DNA from 3 places in the Paenibacillus sp. MABNR03 genome. Region 3 is predicted to be linked to each of the others. Evidence: a T-box and tRNA genes for the amino acid it is inferred to sense, from the RefSeq annotation. Region 3 holds a T-box; the other regions hold tRNA genes.
The links. A T-box is a leader RNA that pairs with one kind of tRNA and senses whether it is charged. The one in region 3 lies ahead of leuS (leucine--tRNA ligase), so its partner is inferred to be a tRNA-Leu.
Positions count from the first base shown of each region.

Region 1: it has a tRNA-Leu gene. The T-box ahead of leuS (leucine--tRNA ligase) is inferred to sense a tRNA for this amino acid. The anticodon was not compared.
Region 2: it has a tRNA-Leu gene. The T-box ahead of leuS (leucine--tRNA ligase) is inferred to sense a tRNA for this amino acid. The anticodon was not compared.

Region 1 is NZ_JBCIYR010000001.1:4,319-12,150, forward strand. It holds gene AAIH57_RS00025 (RsmF rRNA methyltransferase first C-terminal domain-containing protein) at 1-214, opposite strand, end outside; gene AAIH57_RS00030 (glycosyltransferase family 4 protein) at 406-1,536, shown strand; gene AAIH57_RS00035 (YkvI family membrane protein) at 1,640-2,698, opposite strand; gene AAIH57_RS00040 (xanthine phosphoribosyltransferase) at 2,903-3,484, shown strand; gene AAIH57_RS00045 (hypothetical protein) at 3,582-3,911, shown strand; gene AAIH57_RS00050 (hypothetical protein) at 4,030-4,248, shown strand; gene AAIH57_RS00055 (carboxymuconolactone decarboxylase family protein) at 4,368-4,697, shown strand; gene AAIH57_RS00060 (C40 family peptidase) at 4,777-5,241, opposite strand; cyclic di-AMP (ydaO/yuaA leader) riboswitch at 5,247-5,378, opposite strand; tRNA gene AAIH57_RS00065 (tRNA-Leu) at 5,740-5,824, shown strand; gene AAIH57_RS00070 (X2-like carbohydrate binding domain-containing protein) at 6,148-7,832, shown strand, end outside.
Region 2 is NZ_JBCIYR010000002.1:700,196-708,027, forward strand. It holds gene urtC (urea ABC transporter permease subunit UrtC) at 1-590, shown strand, start outside; gene urtD (urea ABC transporter ATP-binding protein UrtD) at 553-1,362, shown strand; gene urtE (urea ABC transporter ATP-binding subunit UrtE) at 1,340-2,035, shown strand; gene AAIH57_RS11740 (hypothetical protein) at 2,058-2,711, opposite strand; gene AAIH57_RS11745 (XRE family transcriptional regulator) at 2,768-2,971, opposite strand; gene AAIH57_RS11750 (urease accessory protein UreF) at 3,240-3,941, opposite strand; tRNA gene AAIH57_RS11755 (tRNA-Leu) at 4,366-4,448, shown strand; gene AAIH57_RS11760 (glutathione peroxidase) at 4,590-5,066, opposite strand; cyclic di-AMP (ydaO/yuaA leader) riboswitch at 5,444-5,617, shown strand; gene AAIH57_RS11765 (hypothetical protein) at 5,734-6,132, shown strand; gene AAIH57_RS11770 (HAD family hydrolase) at 6,280-6,963, shown strand; gene AAIH57_RS11775 (Nramp family divalent metal transporter) at 7,123-7,832, opposite strand, start outside.
Region 3 is NZ_JBCIYR010000003.1:396,074-403,905, forward strand. It holds gene AAIH57_RS16960 (class I SAM-dependent DNA methyltransferase) at 1-300, shown strand, start outside; gene AAIH57_RS16965 (phosphotransferase family protein) at 468-1,418, shown strand; T-box leader at 1,513-1,776, shown strand; gene leuS (leucine--tRNA ligase) at 1,849-4,293, shown strand; gene comER (late competence protein ComER) at 4,274-5,119, opposite strand; gene AAIH57_RS16980 (ComEA family DNA-binding protein) at 5,306-5,887, shown strand; gene AAIH57_RS16985 (deoxycytidylate deaminase) at 6,000-6,521, shown strand; gene AAIH57_RS16990 (ComEC/Rec2 family competence protein) at 6,687-7,832, shown strand, end outside.

The DNA of each region.
Region 1 (7,832 bases), on a different contig from region 3:
GAGGGTAATAATAACCCGTTTCGCACCAGGGTACCTTGGTCAGGTCAAAATGCTCAATAACCTGTTTTTTCAATTCATTTGTGGTTTTAATTGAGTTGAATCGCAGCCCCTGCACACGAGGATGTTGGTAGCTGTTGATAAATGCTTCTGCTTCTGAGCCGAGCATTTCCCGAATATGATGTATATACGACTCAGGGAGTGAAGGCTTGCCCATGTATTAATGTTCTCCTTTTCATTAGCTTACCTGCATAGCCTTTTCCGAAAAACGGCAGGTGCTGTAAGCTGCAACGTTGTTGTTAAAATGGTGGGGAATACACAGTTATTTCTTTACTGAAACATACGTTCTAATATATCATGATTGAAGATGTACTGAAAAGACTGAAGCTAGAAAGGGGGAAACTAACGGTGAAATTGCTGCAGGCGCTTTTCTTTCCTCCGGAGCAGCCCGGAGGTGTATCCTCTATGATACCGTATATGCAGGAGAGGTTTACAACTCCGAGGTGGGAGATGGACCTGTTCTCGCTGCCGAAGCGAATCCGCAACAAGGGCAGAGAGGACGTGCAGTTCGAAACGTTCGATTGGACCCTATATCAGGAGAGTCCGGTCGTTCAAAAATATATGCAGACGTACCGTGATTATTTATGGTGGACTAAACTGCGCATTCAGAAACCCTACGACTTGATTCATGCTCACCACCCCATTGCAGGTCTGGCCATGAAGAATGTATTTCCAGATACACCGCTTATTCAGACCATTCACTCAAGTTATGAGCGGGAGCTGATCCTGAATGGTCGAATTGAGCCGGACGGTCTGGAACATCAGTTTCTGCTCGCCATATACGGCGAACTTGAGCATCAGGCAGAGCGACTGTTAACCGTCTCGGATTCATTTAGGCGGTATTTGACACCCTATGTGAAGCAGCCCGACGTGATTGGCATTATTCCGAACGGTTTCGATGAAAAACGCTTCAAACCCATTCCTCATGACAATGCCATTCCACAACTGGTAACAGTGTGCCGACTTGTTCCTGCCAAAGGACTTGATATTTTGTTCAAAGCGTGCGCGGAACTCAAAGGGCGGGGACATGACTATGTTTTGCATATTATCGGGGATGGTCCGATTCGACCTGATTTGGAAGAGTTGGCACAGCGGCTGGGCATATATAACGAAACCATTTTTTACGGATACACGCTGCATCCTGAGGAATTCATGCCATTCTTTGATATATTCGTACTTCCTTCCCGTGCGGAGGCATTCGGATCCGTATTTGCCGAAGCAGCACTGAGCTGCCTTGCCCTTATAGGCACCGATGTGGGCGGAATACCCGAACAGATCGAGAACGGCAGCAACGGGCTGCTGGTGCCTCCAGAGGATCCGTCAGCACTTGCTGAGGCGCTGGAGAAAGTCATGCTGGATCCCTCGTATCGCTACGAACTTGCACGCTCGGCATGTGAGAAAGCCAAGACGCATTACTCTTTAGGCAGATCGGTTAACGAACTGAAAAAAATGTACCTGCAATATGCGAACAAGGAATAGATTCATCAAAAATAAAGGGATGAAGCCGCTGTGAAAAACAGCGGCTTTTGGTCTTGATAATCTGCGTATTATCGATCAACGGATTTCAGTTATAGATTGCAAGTTACAAATTTTTATGCCTCGCGCGAAAACTGCCCCAGCGGTCGGTTACCAACCTTCCGGCCCAGAATAGAGCAAGACTCCCGAAAATCGGGTACAGAATGGATAAAAGGGAGCTGAAACCAAACTGGCTGAGTGAGTAGCACAGCAGCATAATGGTTAATGTTATTAATCTGGGGTGGACTTGCAAGTGCTGACCAAGCTGAAGGGTCATGCCATAGATATCTGCGACGAATGTAGTGAATATTTCCATGAATATCAGAGTTACATACACGGATTGCACAGCCCATCCAAGTTGGAAGGCAATGCTCCCCATTGGAATCTCAAATTGCATGATACCGGGCACCTGGGCTGACATGGCGAAGTGGGCGGCAAGAAGCATGAAGCCTACGCCTATTCCGCCGAATACACCGCCCCACTTCAGCACGTTACGATTGCGGATCTGATTGCCTACCGGCACCAAGACGGCTTGGGCCAGTACCAGATTGAAGGATGAATACAATAGTGGAGAAAGCCACACCTGTACAGGATGGGCATCTGTAGTCAGCGTAATAAACCGTAAAGCACCAGGATGGTGTATGGTGCTTGTAATCATAAGCAAGGACAACAGGAGCATCATCGGAACCACAATGCTATTCATTTGCAGTATGGCTTTGATACCTCGTCCAAGAAGCAGGTATGTTCCCACAATCGTGAGGATCAAACCAGTCTGGTAATGCAGTCCAAGATGCTCCACGAAGACCGAGCCTGCTCCGGCAAGCATTACACTGTTTACACCAATGAGAATCAAAAGTGTTAACCAGGTAATCCATTTGCCTGCCTTGTGCCCGAACAAATGCTTATTAAGATCTTCATAAGAGCGGGAGCCCGTATCATGGGCGATCAGCATCATTTTGGTGCCCAGCCAGACAAAGAGCATGGTGGATAAGCCGATGGTGACGGTGGCCCATTTGCCATACTGGGTAAAAAACTGCAATATTTCCTGCCCTGTCGCGAAGCCGGCTCCTACAACCGTTCCGATGTATGTAAATGCGATCTGCAGCACCCGGAATGCCTGTTTCATGCGTTTCCCCTCTCAGGCCCCTGAATAGTTTGGACATGCGGGTACCATGGTACAAGGTATGCTTGACTCTGGAAACTCATGACAATCGGGAGAAGCTTTACGTTCCTTATCCGGGCTAAAGTTGGGGGAAAGGCGATTTCGCTTGAACTGACAGCCTTATCTATGATACTTTTACCTCATAGGATAGGCTTGGGAGGTCAAATCATGGAAGTATTGAAACAACGAATTTTACAAGAAGGCGTAGTCATCTCGGATCAGGTGCTGAAGCTGGACGGATTATTGAATCATCAGATTGATCCTGCTTTGACGATGGAGATGGGGCGCGAGTTTGCTGCTCGTTTTCGTGAAAGTGGAGTGACCCGGGTCATTACGGTAGAGTCTTCAGGGATTCCGGTTGCATTTGCCGCCGCTCATGAACTTGGGGTGCCGCTTGTATTTGCCCGTCGCAAAAAGACGCTTCTGGCTGATCCTGATGCCTACTGTGAACGCGTACCTTCCTTTACCAAAGGGATTGTAACTGATATTATGGTATCCCGCGAATACATTCATGAGAATGACCGTATTTTGTTTATAGACGATATCATCGCCAACGGAGATGCTGCCCGCGGTGTCATTAAAATTATCGAGCGTTCGGGCGCGGAGCTCGTCGGATTCGGCGTGGTTGTCGAGAAATGTTTTCAGGCAGGAGCACGCACCATCCGCGAACAGGGCATACCGGTTGAAGCCTTGGTGCGCATTCGTTCACTGAACGATGGGACCGTGCAATTCGACGATAACGAAATGTGACAGTTTCAAGGAAAAGGGCCTATTTTTTGAACAATGCCTTTGCATGACCGCGGATTTCATTTATAATGGGGTTATGTTAGGGAGAGGAGGCAACACCATGGGGAACCAACCGGCATCAGAACAATTCTTTATTGAAAAGCTGGCGGAGTCGAAAGTTCATTTTGAACGTGCCCTGGATTGTAAACATACGGAATTCGATGACCTTTATCCCTATATGATTGAACATCCTCAATTTTTCTGGTACAAACGCTATGTTGCCTGGTCAGAGTTGCTGACAATTGTAGGCTTGTGCGAAGAGTTGTCCTTCTCTTGGAAAGAACAATTTACACCGCATCAAGTGGAGTACCTTGAAGAACGTGTGATGTCCGCCAAAGTGCTTGATTTTTGGTTCGAGAAGAACGACAGCAAAGAGCACGCGCAGCGGTAACTTTCAGTCGGGACATTTTTCGAATGACATGACAGTCCAATACAGTCACGTGAGACCTAAATGACTTTTCATTTAGGTCTCTTTTTGTAAATAAATTTGGAACATAGGAGCCATAGACATGATTAGTGATGCAGAATTGGATGCACTGCGCTTATCGGGTGAAAAAGTAAGAGTGATACGGGACGGGCTGGAATCCAACGATGTAACCGGGATTGTCGTTGCCTGGGATGGGGAACAGGTGCTCATCCGCCGCCAGAACAGACGCGTGGTCAAGTTGGATCGTAACTATCGTTATCAGCTCTTTAGCGAACCGCGTCAAAGCCCGCTCAGTGAATAAAAGAGACCCGGTCCGATGCATGGAATTACCATGGATGTTTTGGCATAATTGCACCACTCGGGAGAGAAGATAGGTACAGCGAGAAGGTAACATATCAGCTGAGAGGATGTGCAATAGCCATGACATTGATGAATGATAAGGTTCATGCTTATAAGGATCAGATTGGAGAATTAAGCAACGCGTTGCCTGGGGTGGTGAAATCGTACCATGAGTTTACCGGGGAATGCTTTCAGTCAGGTGCCATTGATGCTAAAACCAAGCAGCTGATTGCTCTCGGAATCGGATTGTTTGCCAATAACGAGGTATGTACGTTTTACCATGTGGAAGAGGCCCGTGCAAAGGGTGCAACCGACCAGGAAATTATGGAGACGGTAGCGGTAGCAGGAGCCGTTGGTGGCGGTCACGCGCTGTCACAAGGCGCAATGCGTGTACAAAAAGCATTGCACTAGGTTCTCCTTGAGAATGAGTAAGCATAGCAAGACAGAAAAACAGGCCCTGGATTGATCCGGAGCCTGTTTTTTGTCCAACTTATATTTTTCCGAGCATCTTGTTATACATAAATTGTCCAGTTACCCGGCGTGCGGTAACGTAACGTGTGTTAAAATACGGATTTGCTAATTTGGTAATGCTGACACCTTTGCTGCTGGAGGCATGAGCGAACTGTCCGCCACCAATGTATACGCCTGTGTGTGAAATGCCTTTGCCTGAAGTGTTGAAAAACACCAGATCACCTGTCCGCAGATTCGCTTTGGATACCGGAGTACCTGCTTTGGCTTGCTGTTGTGATGTACGTGGTAATTCAATACTATATTTTTCAAAAATATATCTCATAAACCCAGAGCAATCAAAACCGGCCAGCGTCGTGCCGCCCCACTTGTAAGGTATGCCAGTCATGCTGTTAACGACGGTGTTGATACTGTTTGCCTCAGTGCTTGCTGCACCGGATGTAAATAGAACGGCTGCTCCAAAAATAGAAATGATAAGCTTTTTCAAAATCAATGTTCTCCCTTCGATGCCTACGGAGTTAGCTAAGGGTTCGGTAGAAGGTTCCCTATATTTCCTATGTATAAGAATAATTCACCCAAAATGGTTCCCCCGTTTTCAAACATGAAACTCGGCAATTGAATAATTAAGTTTTTGTAACCTTTTGAAACTATATTGCATAAATGCGTAATTGTCAAACGTTTCTTCCTCCTTCAATGTTAACGGAATTCAAGACTTTTTGCAGAATAGAGTAGTTCCGAATGATTATTTATGATGACAAAAAAGTAATTTGTGTTTCAACAGGGGAGAATTTGGACAAATATTTTGATTGGAGTAAAAAGAGAAGAGACGATTCGTTTCCGACATGTAAAGTGAGGTCATTCTGACTTCAGCGCTCTCTATATGCCTTTGTGATATATCCATTTATTTTAAGTGTTGACACTATGAATTCCACATGATATATTATTTCTTGTCGCCGCGATAGATTATCCCGGAGATATACCATATGCGGTCGTGGCGGAATTGGCAGACGCGCACGGTTCAGGTCCGTGTGGGCTAACCCCCCGTGGAGGTTCGAGTCCTCTCGACCGCATCATAAGAGGAAAAGGTTTCTCGTTAGGCTAACGCCTGCGAGAGACCTTTTTTTATGTCTTTTTTGAGGAACGGAACTCCCAACTCTATTGAGGATTTGCCACTTGATTGAGGCGTAACAAAAGATAATTCATTTTGGTCTATACCTGAGGTAAAAGGAAAAATGTCTGTTCTATGGCTGATTTGCCCCGTAATCAAGGTGAAATGTACGCAAAATGCCGAATTGTACCTATCCCGGAAGTAGTACATCCACTATTCTCTTCTCGTAAGGAAAGCGCTATCATGAATGACTTGAATTCACATTTCAGAGGGGGTAGGGATGATTTGAAACGAATAGGGAAAAGGATGGCAATGGTTCTTCTGGTGTTCATCATGGCAGCAGTACAGTTTGGTTTTACAGGAACAAAAGATCATGTAGCCGAAGCGGCGGATGCAGCATTGGCCGAGAAACCGTATATGGGCTGGAGCAGTTACAGTATGCAGGTGTATGACCCTTCAGTGAAATGGATATCCGCAGAGAGCATTAAGAAGCAGTCGGATGCCATGCGCGAGAAGCTGCAAGCCCATGGCTATGAATATATCAACATTGATGCGGGATGGAATGGAGACAATGACGAATACGGAAGACCGATCCCTAACGCTGCGCTGTATCCGAACGGATTTCAGGAGGTTATTGACTATGTTCATAACAATGGTCAGAAGATCGGGATCTATCTGATCCCTGGACTATCCATTGATGCGTACAATAAAAATTTGGAGATCTACGGGACGGGTGGAGCATGCCGGATGCAGGACATCGCATACCAGCCGCTCACGGTGATGGATGCCTGGAATGCCTATACCTACAAGATTGATTTCTCGAATCCGTGTGCTCAGAAATACATCGATTCCATCGCCGATCTTCTGGGCAAGTGGGGTATTAACTTTGTCAAATTCGACAGTGTGACCCCAGGTTCGGGAATCAACAATTTGAGCCGGGATGCACGAGGAGATGTGGAGGCCTGGTCCAAGGCTTTGGCAAGACATAATATCTGGTTCGAGCTTTCATGGGCACTGGACCACAACTACGTGGATTTCTGGAAAAAACACGCCAACGGCTGGCGTATCGACTGGGATGTCGAAGCATACGACAGTAATGTGGGTTTGACGCAGTGGGCTAATATTGCACGTCTGTTTCCGATCGCAGCGCTTTGGTGGCGGGATGCAGGCCCCGGCGGGTGGAACGATTTTGATTCGCTAAACGTTGGCAATGGCTCTATGGATGGGCTCACTAAGGATGAGCGGAAGACCGCGATGACGTTCTGGGCGATCTCTTCTGCACCCTTATATACAGGAAATGACATGACCAGACTGGACAGCTATGGACTGGAAATGCTAACGAACGATGAAGTGATTGCCGTTAATCAGGCTGGGCGTCCGGCTCATCCGGTCTCGATCGATACGAAGCAGCAGGTATGGTATGCCAATAATGGAGATGGGACCTACAGTGTAGCCTTGTTTAATCTGGGCAACCGAAGTGCTGAGGTCAATGTCAACTGGAGTGATATTGGCCTGGAAGGCCCCGCATCGGTCCGTGATCTGTGGAGCCACTCTGAACTGGGTACATTTAACGAGGAATTCAGCAGCGGTTTATTGGAGCCTCATGCTTCACGGATGCTGAAAGTAACAGCACTGAGTGGAACATCAACTGTGAATGACGATGATACGGGCATGCGCTATAACGGGGATTGGAAGCGCAATGGAGGCAAGGAACAATTAGAAGGTGCACAGGATTTGAGTATAGTCATTCAGGATTCTACGGGCACGGAACCCACGAATCCGGGTACGGCGAGCGATTCGAATGCTGCAGATGAACCAGCTGCGTCTTCCGTCTCCGGGAACAATGCCACGGTTACCGATGTGGTCTACGTTAACGATGACGATAGTGAGATCCAATACACGGGTTCATGGAACTCGAATTCCGGCAGAGGTTTTGGGGACTACAATGACGATGTGCATTATACGGAACA
Region 2 (7,832 bases), on a different contig from region 3:
CGAATGGTATAACCGGATATAACTCGATCTTCGGTTTTACGCTGCATTCTGCAGGGACAACGATTGCGCTGTACTATATCACACTTGCGATCCTGGTGCTCACATATCTGCTGTGCAGGAAACTGGTGAACAGCCGGTTTGGTCAGGTGTTGGAAGCTTCACGGGACGGAGAAAACCGGGTACGTTTCCTTGGATATGATCCGGCAGGATACAAAACGCTAACGTTTGCCCTTTCCGGGGCACTTGCGGGGATAGCAGGTATGCTTTTTGTTCTGCAGGTTGGTATTATCTCGCCTTCCATGATGGGGATTGTCCCCTCCATTGAAATGGTATTGTGGGTTGCCTTGGGCGGTCGCGGCACACTGATTGGAGCTGTGATCGGGGCGGTTGTGCTTAACGCTGCCAAAACGGGGATAAGTGAGGCGTACCCTGAAGGTTGGCTGTTTGTTCTGGGCGGGCTGTTTGTAACAGTTGTTTTATTTATGCCTAACGGACTTGTCGGAGTTTATCGTAATGTCGTTCGATTGCTGAAGCGGAGAGGAGAGGTTGTGCATGTCCCAGTCAGTCAGGAAAAACCTGAAGTCTACTGAGGCCGCATCTGTGTTGCTGGCTGAGGATATTACCGTGGCTTTTGGCGGATTCGTTGCAGTTAAAGGCATGAACTTGAAGCTGCATGCGCATGATCTGCATTTTCTGATCGGCCCCAATGGTGCGGGGAAAACAACAATGCTGGATGTGATTTGCGGAAAAACAAAACCTCTCTCGGGCACTGTGCAGCTGGATGATGGCACGGAGCTGACACGTCTGAAAGAGCACCAGATCGTTCGGAAAGGCGTGGGGCGCAAATTCCAGGCACCGTCCATCTTCGGAGGGTTAACTGTACAGGAAAATCTGGCTTTGGCAGCGGAAAGTCAGCGTTCCCCTCTACGGACTCTTCGAATTCCGCGGTATGGGAAAATAAGTGCTGCGATGGAACGGGTTATTCAGCAGATCGGTTTACAGGATCGTGTGTATACACGAGCAGGAGCACTCTCTCATGGAGAGAAGCAATGGCTCGAAATTGGCATGCTGCTGCTTCAGGAACCACGTGTGTTGCTGCTGGACGAACCGGTTGCGGGAATGACTGATGAAGAGACGCATAAAACGGGCCGTTTGTTACAGGACATTGCACAGGAACGTTCGGTTGTGGTTGTGGAGCATGACATGGAGTTTGTCCGTGAGTATGCGGCAAAGGTGACGGTGATGCATGAAGGCAAGCTGCTGAAGGAAGGGACCATGGCGGAGGTACAGGAAGATCCTCGGGTAGCTGAAGTCTACTTGGGCAAAAGGAGGGATGATCATGCTGTCATTGCAGCGAATTGAATCTGGTTACGGAGAAAGCAATGTGCTGCGTGGTGTGAATCTCGATGTGCAGGCTGGACAGGTGGTATGTCTGATGGGCCGTAACGGTGTCGGCAAAACAACACTGATGAAAACACTGATGGGCCTGCTCAAAACCCGGAAGGGGAACATTCAGTGGAAGGGGCAGGATATATCCGCTTTGGACCCGGCAAAACGGGCCAAGGCCGGCATTGGATATGTTCCTCAGGGGCGTGAGATTTTCCCGCAGCTCACAGTAAAGGAGAATCTGCTGCTCGGTCTGGAGACAGCCGCACCGGGAGTGAAGGCGTTCCCTGAGGATGTGCTCGCGATGTTCCCGGTCCTTGCCACCATGTATGGACGTCAGGGTGGAGATTTGAGTGGTGGCCAGCAGCAGCAGCTTGCCTTTGCGCGAGCGCTTGCCTCGCGGCCCGGTTTGTTATTGCTGGATGAACCAACCGAAGGCATACAGCCTTCAATTGTTGAGGATATCCGGCAGGTCATCCTGCAAATCAAGGCAAAAGGCGACATTTCGGTGCTGCTCGTTGAACAGAGCATCGACTTTGTGCGCGGTGCTGCGGATTATATCTACGTCATGGACAAAGGTGCAATTGCATTGCAAGGTTCACCGAAGGAACTGGATATGTCTCAATTTGAACACCATCTGTCGGTATAAACCGGAGTGTGTCTGGTCCCGGTCATGATCGTTTGTCCAAAATATTGGAGTACTTAGGGTATAGGCGTCGAATGCAGTCTGGACAGATGTCGTGCGTAAATTCGGCGTGCGTGTGTTTCTCCAGGTAACTTTCAACTGAATTCCAGATGTCTTGTTCATCCTTGATTTGTTTGCAGACCGCGCAAATGGGAAGCAGTCCGCGTAGTGTGCGCACCTCTGACAGAGCTTGCTTCAGCTGCTGTTCGATCTGCTTCTGCTCCGTGATGTCTGTGTGCGCAATCAGGGCAAGTTCTATCGGAAGCGAAGGATCTGACTGGGGCAGAGGCGTTAGTTCCAGACGGAACCACCTTATGTCCAGGTTCGCAAATTGCAAGGATATGTCGTATGTATGGCAATGGTCAAAGGAGTGCTGAGTCTTCTCAAAATGCTGGATGATTGCCTCGATTCTCGTTCTCTCCTCATAAGCTGCCCATGTCTGAAGCAGATGAAGATAATGAAACGTTTCGGAAGACAAACGGTAGATGTCTGATCTATTCTGTTCCGAATACAATTGCCCAAGTCCATTTTGCCATGCGGTATTGCAGCTGCGGATTCTCCAGTTGCGGTCGACGATAATGAGTTGATGTCGTATGGAATGGAAGGACAATCTTTCCAGGTCAGTCGTAAAGTAGCTCATGAATGGGCCCTCCTTGGCAATCAGTTAAAGGATAGGGGCGGCATGGTAATGGCGTGTCATCGCAGTTCATCCGGAATTTGCAATAGCTCTGCGACCTGGTTTCGGAACCGGGTTGCTTTTCGTGTGCCATGAATGAGGTTGGATAAACGGTACGGCGGGATGCCGTGCTGTTCACAAAAGGTTTTTTGATCCATCTGAAGCTCAGTCAGGCGTCGTTTGATGGCCCATCCGAACGGAGTCACGGGTTTCTTTTTGTTCAAAAGGGTTCACCCCTTATCGAAGTATTCAACCCGCCTCCGGTTGTGTGAAATAATGGAAGATACGAGCTGTGTATCTTATTATATACGTAATTACGTCATGTAACAATTATAAAATGATAAATTTTAGTGTTTTTGTGTCATTTAATGACGTAAAAACGTGTATAAGACTAGGGAGAATGACAAAAAAGCACGTCAGCAAGGAGGTTGCTGCGTGCTTTTTTATCGTCCGAGGAAGTGTGAGGAAGCGAGTGTCTTGGGGTGAACGGGGTTAGGCCCGGTAGGCATGAAGCCCTGCGCCAAGCATATGGAAGCTGGGGAACAACGATTTCATGGACATTGAGGTTGGCTGTGCCGGTCCATCCGCAGCAGAGGCGCTAACGGTATTCCATTCATGCTCCAGGTCTGCGGCCAGGCGAACCAGCAGTTCCTGCGTAGTATCATTATCCAGAGGGAGGACTTTAGATGCTTCGGATATACATGCACTCATGGCTGAGTGCAAATAACCCATGACCGCTTCCTCGACGGGGATTTCGAGGTGGTGGTTGATCCAGGCGTGAACAGTGGAGAGGCAGCCTACAGACTCGTATTTGGCAAGGGTGTGTTCGAGCTGGCTGAATTCAATCCAGGGATGAAGAGCCCGGGCCAGCTTGATCAGTCTTTTGCCCATGGCGGTGGCTTGATCCCTTAGATCAGCAGGAGTTCGCTGAACGTGAACCAATTTGTCAATGAGAGCCGTTCGCCATGTGTCGTTATGATCTGTTGCACTGTAGATGCCCTTGATTGCCATACCTTCAAGTCGAACAATGCTGGGGTGCAGCTGGCAGCGCATAAAGGATTCCAGATCTGCAGCATTTCGAATACTACCTTCAGAGATATGCACATCCATACCAAAGGAATGGGTAAACCCTCCGACCTGGATGGAGGAATCAAGCAGTTTAACATAATCGAGCAGCTTATTCCCACGGTTCACGGTCTTTCGCCTCCTACGTTCGTTAAATGTTATATTAAATAACATTTATACTCCTTTTTGGTTCCTCTTATGCTTTTAAATCCGAATTATATGATATATATATTCACATAAATATCCGTATTTTGTCAATAAAATCTTTGGAATTCGGTTAAAACAATTTAAATGTTAACATACATAACTTTTTAGGTAATGTAAATGTAGGGAAAGGGATGGGGACTCGAGAGATCATCTTATTGGGATGCTAAATTACATGAATATAGATGGAAAATGATTTGAAATTTAATGTATGCAATCGGTAAGCGATCATGACGATAAGAACCGATATTTGGAGAAAAAACACAGGAGAATGACACTTTTTAGAAAGTGCTTTACTTTTATATCATAACCCTGTATAATCATTTTTGTTGCCGATTATTTACGACATGCGGTCGTGGTGGAATGGCAGACACGCTATCTTGAGGGGGTAGTGGGCGTATGCCCGTGGAGGTTCGAGTCCTCTCGACCGCATCATAAAGTACGATAAGAAGAGGTTTTCCGATGGAGGAAAGCCTCTTTTTTTTGCGTTTGTAGATAGCGTAAAAAAGGCCATCCCCAGTAGAACCTGACTTCCTGGGGTTCTGTGCTGATGATGGCCGCTGTGTGGTGCCTTTATTTCAACAACTTCTCGATATCTGCCTGAATTTGGTCAGGAGTCGTTTTTGGAGCATAACGCTTCACGACACGTCCGTCCTGATCGACAAGGAATTTGGTAAAGTTCCATTTGATGGCTTTGGAGCCGAGCAGTCCCGGTGCTTCTGTAGTCAGATGTTGGAAGAGAGGATGAGCGCTTGAGCCGTTCACGTCGATTTTCTCAAACATGGGAAAGCTTACACCGTAATTCATCTGGCAAAACTCGGCAATATCATCGGATGATCCTTTTTCCTGGGCGAACTGGTTACTCGGAAATCCCAATACTTCAAACTGACGATCTTTGAATTTGTCGTAGAGTTCCTGCAGACCTTCAAATTGCGGGGTCAGTCCGCATTTGCTCGCCGTATTTACAATCAGCAGCACCTTGTTGCGATATTCGGACATTTCCACTTCCTGTCCCCGAAGGGTGGTGACTTTGTAGTCATAAACGGTTATGATGTATCGCCTCCATATAATAATAGTTGAGTTCATTATTCGTATACTTATATTATATTGTTTACAATTAGATAATGCAAAATTAATAAAAAGATATTTCCCCTTTATTGGATGTTTAAATGATCCTTAAATTCCAGACATTTTTCATAAAGACGAGAATTAGTGAGCTTTATCGAGATGGATGGAGAATGGGAATGTTGTAAGCGCTATTATTAATAAGTAATGGCATAAATTCGTCATTTCGGTGATCTGTACAGACTTTACACCAACATGGCGCGGGTGTATGATTCATATCGTAATTTCTATTTCAATTAAACTTAACATGAAAAACGAAACAAACGATAATATCGCTCTGATCAATACACGAAACTGGAACGATGTTTTAATCGCTGAGTTTCCATTCATTCATGGGTGGGAAACGGGGGAACCAATCGGAATGGCTGTGCAATGCAGCTGGTCCATGGGGTGAATTTTTCGGTGCAAGCCGGAAATAGGGCGACTCTCGCGCCCGAATCCGTCAGCTAACCTCGTAAGCGTTAAAGGGAGAGGCAACAAGCCGTACGCATATTCATGGCGTCTTCGTCATGGGTTATTTAAGAAGCGTTCGGGGAGGCCTTGGTCCCCCACGCTTCTTTTTTGTTGTCTTTTCACGCCAAGGGAGGAACGAATGATGGATAATGAGATGATTTTAGTAACTGCACCGAATGAAGCGGGGCGCAAGTTTATCAAGCTTTTGATGTACAAAAAAATGTCGTTTGCCGTTCTGACCAACAGTGCAGGGGAAGAGCGGAAACTCCGGAGAATCGGAGTGGAGAACGTGATCCGCATGAATACTGCGGAAGCGCAGAAATGGTTTCTGCCGCAGTCCAGCGTAGGCAACGTTTTTATTTTTGAGAACAGTCTGAACCTGACCTGCAGGTATTTGCAGATCTGCCGTTCATGGACCTCGAAATCGCTATGCGTGATCACCGAACAGAGCCATCCCAAAGGGATTTACCGTGGAATGGGAGCAGACCGGATTGTATATTCCCTCAATGGAGAGGTTGGCTTTTTGCTCAATGGTTAATGTGATGACTGCCGATTGATCCGGTGTGAGGTGCCTGTTATAATTGAATTTATGGAAAAATGGAATTCTGAGGAGACTCATGCATGATGATGGGTCTTCTTTTTTATTGATCAAGGTTGCGTTCATGGCTAACAAGGAGGAATAGGCGTGCCGGATGTACGTGGATTAAAGTGGTTGTTTTTTGATGTAGGAGACACGTTGGTAGACGAATGGGAGCCGGTAGATGATATTATCGGGCAGTTCGTAAGAGAAGCCTGTTCACTTGGATATCCGGTGAAGATTGAGATGGTGCGAGAGATATTCGCCTCCTGTTACCGTAAATATGAGCAGTGGCCCATGAAGGTAGCGATTCGGACATTAATTAGTGATGAACGTCATAGGGAGCAGATTCAGGAGAAGCTGAAGTTCCGGAAGGAGCTGGAGAAGCCTTTCGCTGCTGCTGATGCTGTGCTGAAGGAGTTGTCACGCCATTATCGGATTGGCATTATTGCCAACCAGAGCCCGGGGACAGCTGAGCGACTGGAGAGTTATGGTTTGCGCAGGTACGTCGATGTACTGGCCTGTTCGGCAGAAGAAGGCGTATCCAAGCCGGACCCGGAGCTGTATGCAGTGGCCCTGAAACAGGCTGGATGCGAGCCCGGGGAAGCTGTAATGATTGGAGACCGGATTGATAACGATATCATTCCTGCCAAGAAGCTGGGGATGCGAACAATTCGGATCCTGCAGGGTTATGGACGGTTTCAGCCTGAACTGGAGGGTCAGGAGCACGCGGACTGGACGATCGAAAGTTTGGAACAGCTAATTCCTTTACTCGTGTCTAATGAAGAATAGCGGGTAAAGTATATTTATAGAAGCCTAGCGAGCGTCATCAAATTGTGGACAAGGCAAATGTACGGCATTATAAAAGGCTGATCGCTTCAAGTATAGCTACTTGAGGAGATCAGCCTTTTTTGAGTTGACATCCGGCTACCGGGACCCTGTTCCCTCTTATTAGAACAGCATAATGGTCTGGATGATCAGATAGACATTTAGGATAACGATCACGGCAGCGATGATCCAGGAGACGATTTTGAGCCACAGTTTGTTGGCGAATGCCCCCATGCTTTTTTTGTCACTTGTGAACATCACGAGTGGAATGACCGCAAATGGCAGCTGCAACGATAGGATCACCTGGCTCAATATCAGCAATTCTTCCGTTCCGTGCTCCCCGGCGATGGCGGTCACAATAACAGCAGGGATGATGGCAATTAATCGGGTCACCAAGCGGCGCAGCCAAGCCGGAATCCGAATGTTCAGGAAACCTTCCATGACAATCTGTCCGGAGAGTGTGCCTGTTAGTGTAGAGTTCTGACCTGACGCCAGCAGGGCGACACCAAACAGGATGCTTGCAATGGTCGTGCCCAGCAGTGGTGTAAGCAGGTGGTAAGCATCTGTGATCTCAGCAACCTGAGTCATGCCTGCACTATGAAATACAGCTGCGGACACGATGAGTATGGCTGCGTTAATAAACAGGGCCAGCGTCAACGCGATGGTTGAATCCATGGTGGAGTACCGGATAGCTTCTCTTTTTCCTTGAGGCGTCTGTTCGATCTGACGAGTCTGTACGATGGAAGAATGCAAATACAGATTATGCGGCATGACCGTTGCTCCGATAATACCGATGGCGATATAGAGCATCGCTGGATTTTGCAGTATCTCGG
Region 3 (7,832 bases):
GAAGAGGAGCAGCCTTTTGTGCTGGACGAACGCTCGGTATCGTATATTTGGACCTGTGACATGGATCGTGATCGGTGTGAGATTGAACATCATCTGAGTATCTTTTCCAGAGTGGATGATGGCAGCAAGGACATGTATCAGCGATTTGAAGAGGTTCATGTTCAGCGTGCATATGATCCGGATTGGATGAGACTGGAGCTGACGAAGGCTGGCTTCAGAGATGTCCGCGTATATGCTGATTTTGAGTGGAAAGAAGCTGGAAAAGGCGCACAGCGGCTGTTTTATGTTGCGGTGAAATAGGATTGCATATGGAAACTGCCCTTATGATGATAAGGGCGGTTTTTTTTCTTGATTTTCGTGATAAAAGGCATTGTCAGCAGGGCGGAAGGGAGCCATAATGGATAGATGGAAAACGCTTTCCCTTAGCTTGGTGGGTAGGAATTGTAATTTGATTTAGGCGGTGCACAATGGAAAGTACATATAAAACAAGGCTGACTTCTGAACAACTAAACGGAATTGCCAAACAGCATTTTAACACAGACATCAAAGATTATAAGGAAATGATTGATGGTTGGGCCAACCATGCCTATTTTATGACGCTAAGCAATGGCAAGGTGGTCGTGCTCAAAATAGCCCCTTCTGCGATAAATAAACCCATGCGCTGTGAACAGGATCTGATGATTGCCGAAGTGCAGGCACTTCGGCTCGTAGAGGAACTCAAAGATGTGCCCGTTCCCCGCGTCTTGGCGCATGATTCCACACGCAGTATTGCTCCGGCGGAGTATTTTATTATGGATTATATGCCAGGCACTCCCTACAACAAGGTCAAAGATCAGTATAATGCGGCAGAACAGGAAAGGATTGAACAGCAGCTTGGTGCTTTAAATCGCCGAATAAATGAGATCAAAGGTGAGAAATTTGGTTACTTTTCGGAGAAGAAACCGAAGTACACCACCTGGAAGGAAGCATTTCTGAGTCTGATGGATGACTTGCTCACTGATGGACAAGAGGCTGGCGTCCCCGTTGATTATGATGATCTTAAGGTATTAATTTTGGAGAAGTCCGATGTGCTGGATGATGTCAAGGAAGCTGTGCTCGTCCACTGGGATCTGTGGGATGGCAATGTTTTTGTGGAACAAGGGCGGATTACGGCCATTATTGATTTTGAGCGGTCACTCTGGGCAGATCCACTTATGGAGCACTACTTCAGTCATTTTAATTATACACCGGGATTTGTGAAGGGTTACGGGAGGGCTATAACAACCGATAGTGAACGAAAACGAAGAAGTTTATACGATCTGTATTTTGACCTCGTGCTCAGGATTGAATGCTCATACCGGCAGTATGATAATCAGGAACACATTCAGTGGACGATTAATAACTTGGAAGAAGGAATCGATCGATTTCGTTTATCCTGAGCGAATGCTGTTGAACAGTACCATTTATAGTCAACGCAGCGCGTAATATTGACTTTGGTCTTGCTTTTTTATATAATGTTCCCGATATTGTATACATATTTCGATGATAAGGAACAGTAGTGGGTCCTGTACATGACAGAGAGTCGGCGGTTGGTGCAAGCCGATTGACAGTATTTCACGAACTCGCCTTGGAGAAATGCGGTGATTACACCATCCTGTGTTTGAATGGCAGCATTCGTTCAGGAATGGAAATCCGCATCGGTTAACCGCCGTTACAGGTCCAAAGGGAGTGGATGACGAAGCACGTTCGTCCGCTAACTAGGGTGGTACCACGGGAATTCAACCTCTCGTCCCTAGCGCTGCAAACGCTACGGGATGCTGAGGTTTTTTTGTTGCAATAAATGTGAATAACCAAGAGGAGGAACAATAGATGAGTGAGAATCACCAGCCGAAGCACGGCTACCAGCCGCAGGTTATGGAGAAAAGTTGGCAGCAGTACTGGGACGAAAACAAAACGTTTAAAACGGGTGAGGATCCGGGTAAACCGAAGTTTTATGCATTGGATATGTTTCCTTATCCATCCGGTTCAGGTTTGCACGTAGGTCACCCGGAAGGTTATACGGCAACGGACATCGTTTCACGTTTCAAACGTATGCGCGGTTACAACGTGCTTCATCCAATGGGTTGGGATGCTTTTGGTCTGCCTGCAGAACAGCATGCATTGGACACGGGAGAGCATCCACGGGAGATCACTTTCCGGAACATCGACAACTTCCGTCGTCAAATTAAGTCCCTCGGTTTCTCGTATGACTGGGATCGTGAAATTAGCACAACAGACCCGGAATACTACAAATGGACGCAATGGATCTTCATTCAGCTGTACAAAAAAGGCTTGGCATACGTGGATGAAGTGCCAGTTAACTGGTGTGAAGCCCTAGGCACGGTACTGGCTAACGAAGAGGTTATCGACGGCAAGAGTGAGCGTGGTGGACATCCGGTTGTTCGCAAACCGATGCGCCAATGGGTTCTGAAAATTACGGAATATGCTGAACGCTTGCTGGAAGATCTGGAAGAGCTGGACTGGTCCGAAAGCATCAAGGATATGCAGCGTAACTGGATTGGTAAATCGACGGGTGCTGAAGTTGTATTCGCCATTGAGGGCAGTGAAGAAGTCATCAAGGTGTTTACAACACGTGCGGATACCCTGTTCGGTGCCAGCTTCGCCGTTCTTGCTCCTGAGCATGAATTGGTAGAGGCCATTACAACAGCGGAACAACGTGAAACCATTAAGGCTTACCAGGAGCAGGCTTCCCGCAAGAGTGATCTGGAACGCACAGATTTGGCCAAGGACAAAACGGGTGTATTCACTGGTGCCTACGCGATCAATCCGGTCAATGGTGCCAAACTGCCTATCTGGATTGCGGATTATGTTTTGGCAGGATACGGTACAGGAGCTGTTATGGCTGTTCCGGGTCATGATGGTCGTGACTGGGAATTTGCGAAGCAGTTTGGTCTGGACATCATTGAAGTTATTCAGGGTGGAGACGTGACACAAGAGGCGTATGCCGGAGACGGACCGCATGTGAATTCCGACTTCCTGAACGGACTGAATAATGAAGAGGCTATTGCAAAAATGATTGCCTGGCTGGAAGAGAACGGCAAGGGACAAGGGAAAACAACATACCGCCTGCGCGATTGGTTGTTCAGTCGTCAGCGTTACTGGGGAGAGCCGATTCCGATTCTGCACCTGGAAGACGGAACGATGAAAACCGTGCCAGAAGACCAACTTCCATTGCTGCTGCCGGATATCGACCAGATTAAACCTTCGGGTACGGGAGAATCACCACTGGCAAATGTAACGGATTGGGTAAATACGGTAGATCCTGAAACGGGAATGAAGGCACGCCGCGAGACCAATACGATGCCGCAATGGGCGGGCAGCTGCTGGTATTACCTGCGCTTCATCGATCCGCGCAACGATAAGGAATTGATCTCCCAGGAGAAACAGCAGCAATGGTTGCCGGTTGACCTCTATATCGGAGGAGCCGAGCATGCGGTTCTTCACCTGCTGTATGCTCGTTTCTGGCACAAAGTGCTGTATGATCTGGGCGTGGTTAGTACCAAAGAGCCGTTCCACAAGCTGGTGAACCAAGGCATGATTTTGGGAACCAACAATGAGAAAATGAGTAAGTCCCGTGGCAATGTCATTAACCCGGATGAAATTGTGAATGAATTCGGAGCGGATACATTGCGTCTGTATGAGATGTTCATGGGGCCTTTGGAAGCTACGAAACCGTGGAATGCGAACGGGGTTGAGGGCATGTACCGCTTCCTGTCACGTGTATGGCGTCTCTTCATTAACGAGGATACTGGGGCGATCAACGACAAGATCACTGTGGATGGCGGAACGGAAGAATTCAAACGCACCGCTCACAAAACGATCAAAAAGGTTACGGATGACCTGGAGCATCTGCGTTTCAACACAGCGATCAGCCAACTGATGATCTTCATCAACGATGCTTACAAAGCAGATACACTGCCGCGTGAAGCAATGGAAAACTTTGTACAGCTGCTGTCACCACTGGCACCACATATGGCGGAAGAACTGTGGAGCCGACTTGGACACGAGGGAGGAATCTCCTACGTGGCTTGGCCAGAATATGACGAGTCCATGACGGTGGATGCCGAAGTGGAGATCGTAGTCCAAGTAAACGGTAAAATCGTAACCCGTGCCACGATTGCGAAGGATCTGGATGCACAGGGGATGCAGGACTTTACGATGGAACTGGCGCCGGTTAAACAGGCTCTGGAAGGCAAGACCATTCGCAAGGTCATTGCCGTTCCAGGCAAACTGGTTAATATTGTTGCCGGTTAATCTCACCGGCTCTGAATAATTCATCGAGCTTTAACAAGTCTTCTTCATACTTGTCATGGGTCGTGTGAATAAGGCTGTCGAATACACCGTCCAGGCTGACCTTCATTAGGGCAAGTGCCTGTGCGGTAATGCCTCCGGGTACTGCAACGCGAGCCTGAAGTTCTTGGGGGGTATATCCTCCTTCCGTGAGCAGCTTGCCTGTTCCAAGGAGCATTTCACCTGCAAGGGCGCAGGCATCTGCGCGTTTGATCCCTGTAAGCTTGACGGCACTCTCGATCCATTGTTCCAAAAAGAAGGATATGAATGCAGGTCCGCAGCTGGAAAAGTCGGATGTAATCCGGGTGCAGGCTTCCTCCACCTGGTAAGGTTTGCTGAAATGACTGAGAAGCCCTTCCAGAACGGAGCGGTCTTCCGTGGTCATGCGCTCGCCGTGAATGCACAGGGATGCTCCGCTGCCGACCTGGTGCGTAACGCTGGGAATAACCTTGGAGACTTTGCAAGGAAGTGAAGATTCCAGATGGCGCAGCTGCACGGGACTGGTAATCGAGACGATCATATGATTGGGATTTACAACAGGCAGGATGTCGTCAATAACATGTTTGAATTCGAGCGGCTTCACGCACAAAAATATGATATTGCTTCGGATGACAGTTTCCCGATTGCTCTGCGATTCATGCAGGCCGGGATAACGGAGGGATAACTGACGTACTTTGGAAGGGGTCCGATTGCTTGCAGCGATCTGCCGGGGCTCCAATGCTCCGGATTGGATCAAGGCATAGATCAGCAGGCTTCCCATGCTGCCGGTTCCGATAAATCCAACCTTCATTGTTTCAGGCCTCCTTTCATGCTTTACGGTACTGGCGCAGTTCGTTCCTTCTAGTCTATGCATCAGGACTTGTATGACATGACATGAAAAAAGAAAAGCTTAATTTCACCAGCAACATTCAACGGTTCGGAAGCACCGCCCGTTTTCAGAATGAACTATTTTGAAGACAGGGAGAGGTGTGGAAGCATGAAATGGAAACAGGGAATAACCATTGCTGCTGCGGTGATTGGAAGTGTATTGATATTATGGTCGGGCAAAAGTGAACAGCCTCCTTCTGGCTGGGAACCCATGCAGCTCGGCACCGAGACGCCGACGATAGAGCAGGAACCTTCTGCTGTGCAGTCGGCTGTTTTGGGTGGTGGGGAAGCCAAAGCGGCGGCAGATACGGATGCAAAGAAGGGAACGGATGATGCTGTTTCTCAAGAGCACGAACAGGTGGATAAAGGGGTAGTTAAAGAGGTCGATTCGAGCAGCACCGTGGGCGGATCGGATGTTTCATTGGCAAAGACTTCTGCAGCGGAAGTTGTCCCGGAAAAAAACCAAACGGCTCAGCCTGTACAGGATGTGGATAACGGCAAGATCGATGTTAATACGGCACCAGCTTCCAAGCTTACAGAGCTTCCGGGCATTGGAGAGAAAAAGGCACAGGCCATCATCGATTATCGGAATGCCTATGGTCCATTTACCAAAGTCAGTGATCTGACAAAGGTCAAAGGAATCGGGATGAAGATGTTGGAGAAAATGGCTCCATATGTCCAGATCCGTTAACTAATTTAATAATGTGATGATTACAATAGAGTAAACAAAGGTTTTCTTACGTTAAGTAGCTGGATGAGTATTGCTACAGATAAACTTAAAACGAACGGGAGAGGAAACGATCATGAATACAGCAGACGTACGCAAAGACTGGGATACTTATTTCATGGATATCGCATATATGGTCTCAACCCGTTCCCGCTGTTCACGCCGCCATGTCGGAGCTGTGCTTGTTCAGGGCAAAAAATTGCTTGGGACAGCGTATAACGGAGCACCCATGGGTGTTCCCGACTGCTCGGAAGCCGGATGCATGATTTCCGAAGAATATGAGCTGGTTGTAACCGATGGCCAGGAGGAAATGGTCAAAAAGCAGCGCTGTATTCGTACGATTCATGCGGAGCAGAATTTGCTCTTGTTCACCGATCGGATTGATCGTGAAGGTTCATCCGTGTACGTCACGGACGAACCTTGCTGGACTTGCTCCAATATGCTTGCCAACAGCGGCATTACGGAGATTGTTTTTCATCGCCCGTATCCCAAGGATACAGGCAAAGTAACACGCATGATGGCCCAGAAGGGAATTACGTTTCGCAAGCTGGAGAATTACCAGCCGCCCCGTGAGACCATGATGACCATTAGTGATTAACAGATGATTACGCAGGATAAACGAATAAACGTTAAAATTAGGTAGGTTACTACGTTTTAAAGTCAATAGCAAGTGGATGTGGTGGGAAGAACCCCCGGTTTAGCTGTTTCAGCTGCCGGGGGTTCTTTGCGTTGGTTGCACTGGTGGCTTAAAGGGGGATGGAGAATGAAAGGCAGACCTTTATTCGTATTCACAGTCTGTTGGTTATGCGGCAGCGGTATGGCATGTGCTATGACAGGATGGACTCTCCTTTGGGGAATGGTCGGTGCACTCTCCTGTTTGCCGTTCCTGCTTCGGTGGATCGGCATGCGGGGCTGGGCCATCGTGGTATTTATTGTGGCATTAATCGGTGGAGCTGGGCACTGGGAGTGGAATGAAGCCCGGAATGTGAGCAATCTGCCCGAGATTACCAATATAGCTGCTGCAGATCTGGCTGGGTACTCAGCTACGCTTCATGGAATACTGGATTCGGATGTTCGAGTTGATGGTGATCGGGCAGATTTTCAAATACAGATGAACTCAATAGAGGCATCGTCAGATGCTCAATCTGGAACAGCGTCAGGGGTTCTACGAGTGGCCCAAACGAAAGAACGTCTGATGGTACATGTGCGTTTGGCTGAAGAAGAAGAGCAGCAAGTTGCGGCGGGATGGCGGCGGGGGGATGCAATCACGTTAACCGGTGTACTGACACTTCCGGGAGAAGCGAGGAATTTTGGTGGCTTTGACTATCGGAATTACTTGAAGACACAGTATATTCACTGGCTATTCAAAGTGAAAGGAGCCAGTTCGGTAACAACGGTTTCTCCTGAAGGGATAGGAAAGTTCAATATACTGCGGTGGAATGACCTGATCAGAAGTACATTGGGTTCTGCCGTAGACAGACTGTTTCCAGAACCTCACGCGGGTTACATGAAAGGTCTTATTATAGGAATGGCAAGCGATATCGACCCCGATACCTATGGTCAATTTTCACAATTGGGACTTACGCATATATTGGCCATCTCGGGCACCCATGTGGCGGTATATGTGGCTTCGCTGTTACTCCTTTTGTCGTGGCTGAGGTTAACCCGAGAGACATCACTCACCATTGTCCTATTGCTGATTCCTGCATATGTGCTGTTATCTGGTGGTTCACCTTCAGTCATTCGAGCGGGGATTATGTCAATGATCGGTTTATATATGGCACGGCGAGGGCTTGCCAGAGACGGACTGCAGATGATCAGCGCAGCAGCCTTGATGATGATGTGGTGGAATCCGTATTTCCTGTTAAGCGTCAGCTTTCAGCTATCTTTTCTCGTCACTGCCGGACTG